DNA from 3 places in the Micromonospora sp. NPDC000121 genome. Region 3 is predicted to be linked to each of the others. Evidence: riboswitches for the same ligand, from Rfam matches in the RefSeq annotation. Region 3 holds a riboswitch; each other region holds the start of a gene.
The links. A riboswitch is a leader RNA that binds a small molecule or an ion and turns the genes downstream of it on or off. The one in region 3 is predicted to bind S-adenosylmethionine.
Positions count from the first base shown of each region.

Region 1: another riboswitch for S-adenosylmethionine. It lies ahead of ACFY23_RS13365 (ABC transporter substrate-binding protein); the one in region 3 lies ahead of ACFY23_RS14880 (aminotransferase class V-fold PLP-dependent enzyme).
Region 2: another riboswitch for S-adenosylmethionine. It lies ahead of ACFY23_RS11780 (hypothetical protein); the one in region 3 lies ahead of ACFY23_RS14880 (aminotransferase class V-fold PLP-dependent enzyme).

Region 1 covers NZ_JBIAZP010000003.1:632,597-635,858, forward strand. Annotated here, with positions in the region: gene ACFY23_RS13355 (amino acid ABC transporter ATP-binding protein) at 1-343, opposite strand, end outside; gene ACFY23_RS13360 (amino acid ABC transporter permease) at 346-1,125, opposite strand; gene ACFY23_RS13365 (ABC transporter substrate-binding protein) at 1,169-2,041, opposite strand; SAM riboswitch class IV at 2,312-2,423, opposite strand; gene ACFY23_RS13370 (RraA family protein) at 2,596-3,262, opposite strand, start outside.
Region 2 covers NZ_JBIAZP010000003.1:262,757-266,018, reverse strand. Annotated here, with positions in the region: gene ACFY23_RS11795 (tetratricopeptide repeat protein) at 1-268, opposite strand, end outside; gene ACFY23_RS11790 (hypothetical protein) at 594-881, shown strand; partial or broken gene ACFY23_RS11785 (DUF6244 family protein) at 955-1,047, shown strand; SAM riboswitch class IV at 1,194-1,314, shown strand; gene ACFY23_RS11780 (hypothetical protein) at 1,343-1,945, shown strand; gene ACFY23_RS11775 (ribokinase) at 2,183-3,145, opposite strand; gene ACFY23_RS11770 (nucleoside hydrolase) at 3,112-3,262, opposite strand, start outside.
Region 3 covers NZ_JBIAZP010000004.1:298,626-301,887, reverse strand. Annotated here, with positions in the region: gene ACFY23_RS14885 (PrsW family intramembrane metalloprotease) at 1-1,272, opposite strand, end outside; SAM riboswitch class IV at 1,336-1,457, shown strand; gene ACFY23_RS14880 (aminotransferase class V-fold PLP-dependent enzyme) at 1,506-2,804, shown strand; gene ACFY23_RS14875 (aromatic acid exporter family protein) at 2,840-3,262, opposite strand, start outside.

The DNA of each region.
Region 1 (3,262 bases), on a different contig from region 3:
CGGGAAGCTTCCTGATCCGGCGTAGCGCGAGGGTGATGTTGCGCAGCACGCTCATGTGCGGGAAGAGGTTGAACTGCTGGAAGACCATGCCGACCCGCTGCCGCAGGGCGTCCGGGTCGTCGCCCAGCACGCTGCGCCCGTCGAGCAGCACGTCGCCCCGGTCGGGCTCGATGAGCCGGTTGATGGTGCGCAGCAGGGTGGACTTGCCCGAGCCGGACGGGCCGATCACGCAGGCCGTGGCGCCGCGCGCGACGTCCAGGTCCACGCCGCGCAGCACCCGGTGCGACCCGAAGGCCAGGTGCATGTCGCGGACGCTCAGGCTCACCGAGGTCGTCGTGTCGATGCTCATCGCTGGTTCCCTCCCGCGGCGCCGGGCAGCGCCAGGTCGAGGTCGTCGTCGGCGTCGGCGGGCGCGGCGGCCTGCCGGCCGTGCCGCAGCCGTCGGTCGATCCAGTTCACGGCGTGGGTCAGCGGCACGGTCAGCACCAGGTAGAACAGGCCGGCCAGCAGCAGCGCCGACTGGTTGCCGGTGTTCGCCGCGTAGTCCTGCCCGATCCGGAACAGCTCCCGCTGGCTGGCCAGCAGGCCAAGGAAGTAGACCAGGCTGGAGTCCTTGATCAGCGCGATCAGCTGGTTCACCCAGGCCGGCAGCACGCGGCGGATGCCCTGCGGCACGATCACCAGGCGCATCGCCTCGCCCCAGGACAGGCCCAGCGCCCGGGCCCCCTCCAACTGGGCGGCCTCCACGGACTGGATGCCGGAGCGGAAGATCTCGCCGATGTAGGCCGCCGCGATCAGCGACAGCGCCAGGATGCCCAGGGGGTACGGGTTGGGCCCCCACACCTCCATGCCCAGCGGCGCCAGGCCGACGCCGATGAGCAGGATGGTCGCCGCGGCCGGCAGGCCGCGGAACACGTCGGTGTAGACCCGCGCCGGCCAGCGCAACCATCGCGTACGCGAGATGCCGGCGACGGCCAGCCCCATGCCCAGCACCGAGCCGAGCAGAGCGGCGGAGATCGCCAGGATCAGCGTGTTGGGCAGCCCGACCGTCAACATCTCGGGCAGCGCCTCGCGCATGGAGTCCCAGTCGAAGAAGGTCTCCCACAGGGTGCTCAACGGATCCATGTCGTCTCTCCTACCGCTCCGCTCGCTCGTCGTCCGTTACGCCTCAGGAGGCGGCCGACGCCGACGGCGCGGCCGACGCCGACGGCACCGGAACCGTGCCGCTGCCGGGCTTGAAGTCGGCCGGGATCGGCCGGCCCGGGTAGTACTGGGCCTGCAGGCGGCTCCACGTGCCGTCGGCGATCACCTCGTCGAGGCCCTTGTTCAGCGCCTCGCGCAGCTTGTCGTTGCCCTTCGCGACCGCGTACGCCGTGGGGGCCGGGCTGAGCTCCTTCGCCACCATCTTGACCTTGCCCCCGCTGTCGCCGGCCATCTTCTCGCCGATCTCGGCCGGGGCGATCCACGCGTCGGCCGTGCCCGCCTTGAGCAGGTTGAGGGCGGTGTTGTAGTCGGGCACCCGCACCGGGTTCAGGTTCTTCCCGGTGGCGTAGTCGTCCTGAACGGTGCCCTGGACGACCGCGACCCGCTTGCCGGCGAGCTGGTCGAAGCCGGTGATCGAGGAGCCGGCCGGCACGTCGAGGCCGAAGTGGGCGAAGTCGTAGCCGTTGCCGAAGTCGACGGTCTTCTTCCGCGCCTCGGTGATGGTGATCGAGGAGCTGCCGACGTCGAACTTGCGGGTGTTGACCTGGGAGAGCAGCGCCGAGAAGTCCGTCCCGACGAACTCGACCTTCAGGCCGATCTTGGCGGCGACGGCGGTGAGCAGGTCGTTGTCGAAGCCGGTGAACTTGCCGTCCTTCAGGAAGACGTTCGGCGGGGCGTCGGTGAGCGTGCCGGTGCGCAGCACACCCGGCTGGAGCAGGTTGTACGGGTTGTCGGCCGCCTCGGAGGCGTCGCCGCCGCAGGCGGTCAGGGTGGTGGCGGCGAGAACGGCGGCGACGCCGAGGGCGGCGGCGCGGGTGAGGGCGGGAAGGAATCGCACAGTGTCTCCGAAAGGTGTCTCCGACGGCGGGCACGGGCGTGCGTCGCCGGCGGTGCGCCCGGTGGGGCGTACCGCTGAAGGTGGTCCTGGGAAGGGGGTCGGTGCGCGGCTAGCGCGGGTCGCCGGGGCGACACGAGGCGCTGCAGACCCGCATCATGTCGACGTGGCGGCGCCGGGTCAGGGGCGGCGCCGGGGTCGCGGCGGGGTCCGTCGGTATGACGCAGATGCGGAAGGGCATGGCTCTCCTCGGTCGTTGCTGACCTGGGAACCAGGCCACGCTTGCACCGGAGCGGCTCCGGTGCCTGGTCTTCACCCGGGGCACCCCTGCGCGGACGAGGGTTGCCGGCCAGCGAGCCGGGGCTTGACGCTGGCGCTCATGACCTGCCGACGAGGCTAGCAGCCCCCCATGGTGGGGCGTCCAGCCGCTATGACCACCCTCACGTGTCGCCGCCGCCCGGCGGCGCGGGGGAGACCGGTGCCGACCCGGGCAGGCACCGAGGCCGACGCCGAGGCCGCCCCGGCGGGGCGGCGGCCCGGGGCCGGCCCGGGGGCCGTCACTCCTCGATCGCGCCGCCCACGCGCCGCAGGTGCTGCCGGAAGGTGTAGCCGGGGTCGGTGGCGCGGCGGGCGAGGTAGTCGGCGAACCCGGTCTGCTCGCGCAGCGTCTCGCCGGCGCGGATGCGCTGCGCCTGGATCCGCTCGACGCCCCGGATCCGCTGCGCCGCCGCGAACACCTCCCCGGCCCGACCGGCGGGGACGAACAGCACCCCGTCGTCGTCGGCGACGACGAGGTCGTCGGCGCTCACCAGGTGCGGTCCCACCCGGGCGCTGGTGAGCGTCTGCGGCCCCCGCTCGTCGAGGCGGTCCGGGCCCAGCGGCAGGCTGCCGTAGCTGAACACGGGCAGGCCGATCTCCACCAGCTCGGGCGTGTCCCGGTGCAGGCCCCAGACCACGAGGCCCGCGATGCCGGCCGCGACGCCCTCCAGCACCGCCAGGTCGCCGACGCACGCCTCGTCCGTCCGACCGCCGTTGTCGATCACCAGCACGTCGCCCGGGGCCGCGGCCGCGTACGCCTCCAGGAACACGTCGACGCTGCCGTGGTGGCGCACCGGCAGCACCCGCCCGGCGAGGCGGTGGCCGGGGACGACCGCCCGGATGCCGGCCGGCGCGGCGCGCAGCGGCACGCCCAGCCGTACGCAGGCGTCGGCGATCAGCGGCGTG
Region 2 (3,262 bases), on a different contig from region 3:
GGTAGGTCAACTGGTCCTTGCGGGACTCGTGATCGCGCGGCGTCGCGGAGACGGCGCGGCGGTAGCACTCGATCGCGCGGTCGAGTTGATCGGCGTCCAGCAGCACATTGCCGAGGTCGCACTGGGCCGAGGCCCACTCCGGGCTGCCGTGACCGTGTTTGTCCGCGACGGCCTGCAGCTCGCGCGTCATGATGTTCTCGGCGTCGCCCAGACGGCCCTCCCGCAACAGCGCGAAGGCCACCTCGACCGGGGTAAGGGGTGTCGTCACGAACCGCAAGCTTAAAGGTCAGCCTGTCGGTTCGCGTGCCGGTAGACCAGCCCTGTGGTTGCTCGTCGCCGAGCCCGGGCGGCCACCGTGGGTCCACCCAGGGGTGGAGTGAGAACCGGGTGTCGTCCACCCGTTGATCAACCCTGCGGCCGACGATCAAGCAGGTACGCCGTTCTTAACATCCATGTCAGCAACAAGCGATCGCAATCGCCCACGGTCGAGACCACTACAAGGATTCCGATTCGCGTCCGTTGTTGCGGAAGGTTGGTCCGCCTGGCAAACCGATTCCGGCGGACTCGCGAGACTCAACTCAAGGAGGATCGGCGTGCGCATTTTCCTTTCCCGCATCGCACTCGTCACCGCCATCACAGCCACCGCAACGGCAGGCCTCGCCGGACCGGCCCACGCGACCGATACGGCCACGCCCACGACCAGTACCTATTGCGCTGACCTGAAGGCGCAGTACACCAGCGACCTCAACATGTACCTCAAGTACAACATGTTGCAGTTCAGCAGCACGGATCCGGCAGCCCGCCTCCTTTACGGCAGCCTGGCGCGCCGCTACTTCACGTATTACCAGCAGAACCTCGCCTTGTACCAGGCCTACTGCTGACGCTGGCAGTGCGGCCCGACTGCGGGCTGACGTAGTTTCTCACCGCGGCGGCTCCCGGGCTTTGCCTGGGAGCCGCCACCTCGTCAGCGCGGTCCTGCACGGCGGGCAACCCGGCCCGCTCCTGCAGGCCCTCGACAACATCAAGCAGGTGTTGGTGCTCCTCGTCTAACGCACCGGCACCGCCCAGCAGGCCGTCGAAGCGTAGAGGACCTGCGAGCCGACCGCCGACTCGCTCTACGACCCCGCCGACGCCGCCTCCGCCAGCCTGATCCCGGGGTTGCTCCCTGCGTCGATGATCTCTATGCTGCCTGTCGTCACGAGTGGTCAGCGTCAAGCCTCCCGGCTTGCTGACCCGGCAACCGCGCTACCCGCGCACGGTGCCCCCGGGAGAAGACCAGGCCGACCGCGAACTGCGGCCCGGCAAGAGCGGGTGCCTCGGGGCATCGGAAAGCGAGTTCACCGTGCCATTCGAAGAGCTGGGCCTAACCTCTTTCGCGGTCTGCCTGACCTGCGGGGATCTCCGCGGTGGTGTCCCGCGCGAGCAGCGATGCGGCTGCCAGCCACGTACGCCGGAGTGGGCGCAGCAGTGGCAGGGGCAGGACATCTCCAGTGACCTCGACCTGTGCGTGTTGTGCGTCCGCGACACGGTGACCACCCGGACCCGGTGGTCGTGGCTGGGCTGCGAAACCTGCCGACACGTCTCGCAGGTCGTCGGCGAACGGTACGGCCACCGCAGCGCACTGCCACTGGGACGGCACTCACTCATGAACGGCGACGTGGTCCAGCCGCCAGCGGCCACAGCCACCGAGGTCGCCGGCTCGCTGATGGCCGCAACCCGGCGCTGGAACGCGCTGCGTGAGTGGCAACAGGCGGAGTTCGACCGTCTCGCCGCGCCACTGCGCGCCGCGGGCCCAAGCGTGCCCCTGGTCGAGTGGCAGCGGCGGTGGCCACCATCGCTCGGAGCGAGCGTCGACGCATGCGACCGCTACGGCGTCGTGCCCGTACCCGCCGACCTCAGCAGCCTGCGGCAAGCCCAGGCCAAGTTCCTAACCTCGGCGCGATGACCGCCATCCCGGCGCAGCTGCTGTTGGTGGTGTGCCCGGCATCGCCAACGGAAGCGGTGTTGGTCCTCCCTCTACCGGCGGTCCAACCCATACCCGAGAGGTCGTGTGGCTGATCAGCCTTTGCGCCGTAGCGGGTCAGCTCCTATACCACTCCCGGAGACGTGTCCCGGCGCTTCGGCTGTGTGCGCCGTAGCCGCCAGCTCCGAAGTGCTGGCGGTTACGGCGCAGTTGCTGATGTCATGCCCCTGGAGACGCAACCAGCATTGCCCTGGACACCTCGTCCATGGTCGGCAGCGCGCCTTGCGCGCCCCGGCCGCGTGTCGACAGCGCCGCCGCGACGGCCGCCCAGCGGGCGGCCTCCGCCACGGCCCGGCCCGGCCGCGCCACCAGCGCGGTCGCGAGGGCTCCGCAGAAGCAGTCGCCGGCGCCGGTCGTGTCCACGGCCTCGGTACGAAGCGCCGGAACGTGATCAACCCGGCCGTCCGGCTCCACTACGGCCGCGCCCTGCGACCCGAGCGTCACCACGACGGTCGCCGCGAGCCCGAGCTTGCCGACGGCGCTCGCCACGTCGTCCAGGCTCTCTGGCAGGGACGTGCCGGCCAGGACCGCCAACTCGGCCCGGTTGGGCACCAGCACGTCCACCCGGCGTACGAGGGCGTCGGAAAGCGGAGTTGCGGGCGCGGGATTCAGCACCAGGAGGCCCTCGGCCAGCGCTGCGGCCCGCTCCAGGGCGGGCGTGCCGACCTCGCACTGCATCAGGGTGAGCGCTGCCGTCGCGATCATGTCCCGGTGCCGGTCGACGCGGGCCGCGTCCAGTGCGCCGTTCGACCCGGGGTGCACCACGATCACGTTCTCGCCGGCGCTGTCCACCGTGATCAGCGCGGTCCCCGTGGGGACGTCATGGACGACCGTCAGCCCCGACACGTCCACGCCCCGGCCGGCGAGCCGCTGTCGCACCTGCTCACCAGCGGCGTCGGCGCCGACGCATCCGACGAAGCCGACGGGCGTACCGAGGGTGGCGATGGTCATCGCCTGGTTCGCGCCCTTACCGCCGACACCTTCCCGATACTCCCTGGCGGTCAGGGTCTCCCCCGGCCCGGGGAGCCGGTCGGTCACCACCATGCGGTCAAGGTTGGCGCTGCCCACCACCGCGATCTTCGGGCCGTTCAACGCACCGTCGCCTCTCTGTCGGTCGCCCATGCCAGGACGATCTCGCGCCACGCCGTCTCGTCGAGGCGGCTCACCACCGTCACGGCCACGTTCCCCTGCGGGGTCATGTCCGACCGGCCGTACGCGTCGACGGCCACCGTGGCGGGC
Region 3 (3,262 bases):
GTGCCCGTCCCAGATCCCGGCCGGCGCCTGCGGATCCCTCCCCACGAAGAACGACCGGTACGCGGCGATCGCCTCCAGCAGCTCCCGCTCCTCCCGCGCGGTCCGTTCCCGGTCCACCGGCCTGCGGTCCAGGCCGCGCAGCGCGCCGTCGCGCAGCAGCGCCAGCCGGGTCGCCGCGAACTGGTAGCCGCGCATCGCCCGCACCCCGGCGTCCCCGGCCACCCGCTTGGCCCACACCCGGGCCGCGTGCCGTCGCCCCAGGCTGCTCAGCGCCGCCACCTCCGGCGGGGTCAGCCAGCCGGCCCGGACGTAGTCCGGCAGGGTGCGCTCGGTGAGCCGCCCCTCCCAGGCGCGCAGCCACACGGCCAGCCCGACCATGCCGAAGAAGATCGGCACCATCACGCCGATGAAGCCGTACAGCATGATCAGCGCCTCGCCGGTGGCCTGGGTGAGCGTGGGCAGCAGGTTCCACAGGCCGTGCAGCATCATCGCCAGCAGCAGGCCGGCGATCGGGGCGAGCACCCGGACGCGCCGGTCGGCGGTGCGGGCGGCGATGCCCAGCCCGACGCCGGTCATCGAGGTGAACAGCGGATGGGCGAAGCCGAAGAGCAGGATCCGGACGATGAAGATCGCGATGACCTGCTGCGTGCCGGTCGCCGGGCCGTACCGCTCGACGCCGGTGGCGTAGCCGTAGCCGCCTAGGTAGAGGATGTTCTCCACCATGGCGAACCCGACCGCGGAGAGCCCGCAGTAGACCAGGGCGTCGGTGATCCCGGAGATCTCCCGCCGGCGGAAGATCAGCAGCAGGATCGGCCCGAGCGCCTTGGTGAGCTCCTCGATGAACGGCGCGACCAGCACCGCCGTCAGCGCGGTCGGCAGCCCCCAGTCTTCGAACAGCCTGGACGAGAACGTGTTGACGGTCAGCGAGGCGGCGGTCGAGACGAACGCGCCCCACGCGAAGCAGAAGATCAGGTATTTCAGCGGTTCCGGTTCGTACCGGTCGAGCCAGAGGAAACAGCCCACCAGCACCGGAACCGGGAGGATCGCGGCGACCACGCCGATCAGCAGCGCCTCGACGCCGAGGCTCTCGCCGAGAGTGAAAACCATGAACACCGCGCAGGCGGCGATCAGCAGGACCACCCCGGCCAGCACCAGGCCCCGCCGCCAGCCCAGCCGGCGCAGCGGCATCCGGGGAGCGGCCGCGCCCGACGGCGGGACGGCGGGCGCGGTCGGCGACGGCGGCAGGGGCGCGCCGGGCGGGGTGTCGGCCATGCGGTCAGCGTAGTCACCCCCGCCCGCCTGGTCCGGGCGCATCCGCGCGCTATGCTGCCGGCAGGTCACGAGCGCCAGCGTCAAGCCCCGGCTTGCTGGCCGGCAACCCTCGTCGAGGTTCGCGGTGGGGTGCCCCGGGTGATGACCGGGCCCGGCCCGATCCGCGTGCCGGGCAAGCGCGGACCCCGCCCGTGTGTGCCCACCCGGGGTCCCCGGACCCTGGAGGTCGGCCCATGACCGTCACCCTCGTACCCCCGCCCGCCCCGCACCCGACGCGGACCGTGCCGCCGCCCGCGGCCGCCGGGCCGCTCGACGTGCTCGGCGTGCCGGGACAGGTCAACCTGGACTACGCGGCCACCGCGCCGTGCGCGCGGGCCGCCGCCGACGCGGTGGCGGAACTGCTCCCCTGGTACGCCAGCGTGCATCGCGGCGCGGGGGCGCTGTCGCGGCGCTGCACCCTCGCCTACGAGCGCGCCCGGCAGACCGTCGGCGACTTCTTCGGCGCCCGCGCCGGCGACCACGTGATCTTCACCCGCAACACCACCGACGCGCTGAACCTGCTGGCCCGGGTGCTGCCCGCCGGCACCACGGTGGTGACCTTCGGCGGGGAGCACCACGCCAACCTGCTGCCCTGGCCGCGCGGCTCGGTCCGCCTGCCGGTGCCGCGGGAGCCGGCCGAGGCGGTCCGGGCGCTGGACGCCGCCCTCACCGAGCTGCGCCGGCCGGGCGCGGGGGGCGGCCCCCGCGCCGACCGTCACCCGCCCGTGCTGGTCGCGGTCACCGGGGCCAGCAACGTGACCGGCGAGCGCTGGCCGGTGGCGGAGCTGGCCCGGGTGGCCCGGCGGCACGGGGCCCGGATCGCCGTGGACGCCGCGCAGCTCGCCCCGCACGCGCCGGTGGACGTCGCCGCCCTCGACGTCGACTACCTCGCGGTCTCCGGCCACAAGCTGTACGCGCCGTTCGGCGCGGGGGTGCTCGTCGGGCGGGCGGACTGGCTGGACGCCGCACCGCCGTACCTGGCCGGCGGTGGCGCCACCAGTCACGTCGGCGCGGCCACCCACGACGTGCGCTGGGCGACCGGGCCGGCCCGGCACGAGGCGGGCACGCCGAACCTGCTCGGCGCGGTCGCCCTCGCGGCGGTCTGCACCGCCCTGGCCGGGGCCGACCGGGCGGCCCTGCACGACGCCGAGCAGGCCCTGCTGTCCCGGCTGCGCGGCGGACTGGCGGCCCTGCCGCACGTGGTGGAGCTGCGCACCTTCGGGCCCGACGCGCCCCGGGTGGGCATCGTGTCGTTCGTGGTGGCCGGCCGGGACTCGGCGGACGTGGCGGCGGACCTGGCCGGCAACCACGACATCGGGGTGCGCGACGGCCTCTTCTGCGCCCACCCGCTGGCCCGGCGGCTGCTCGCCGAGGCGGCGGCGCGCAGCGGCCGGCGGGACCTGCCGCCGACCGCCCTGCGCGCCAGCGTCGGCCTGGGCAGCACGGCGGAACACGTGGACCGGCTGCTCGCCGCCCTCGCCGCGGCGGCCTGAGCGACCGTCGGTCGGCTGACCCGCCGGGCCGGGGGTCAGCCGACCGGCGGGCTGGTGGGCGGCTTCGGGGCGGCGGCCGACTCGGCCCGCTGGCCGCCCGGCCCCTCCTGTTCGCCGAAGGACTCCCGGACCAGGCGGTTCGCCTCCTCCTGCGTGATCCCGGAGGCCACCAGCAGGTCGCTGGCCGTGGTACGCACCTGCGCGATCACCACGCTGCCGGAGAAACCCACCCCCTCGGCGTACGCCCGGCCGGCCTCGCTGACCGCGCGCAGCGCCCGCTCCCGCGCCTTCTCCGGCTCCTCGCCGACGGCGAACTCGTGCTTGATCAGGCGTACCGACTCGGCGAGGTGGGCCGTCGCGTCCGGCATCGGCTCCGGGACGGGCTCCTCGTCCTCGATCAGGGTGACCGCGCGCCGGATCAGCGTGCCGGCGTTGCGCATCGCCCGATCGATCGGGTC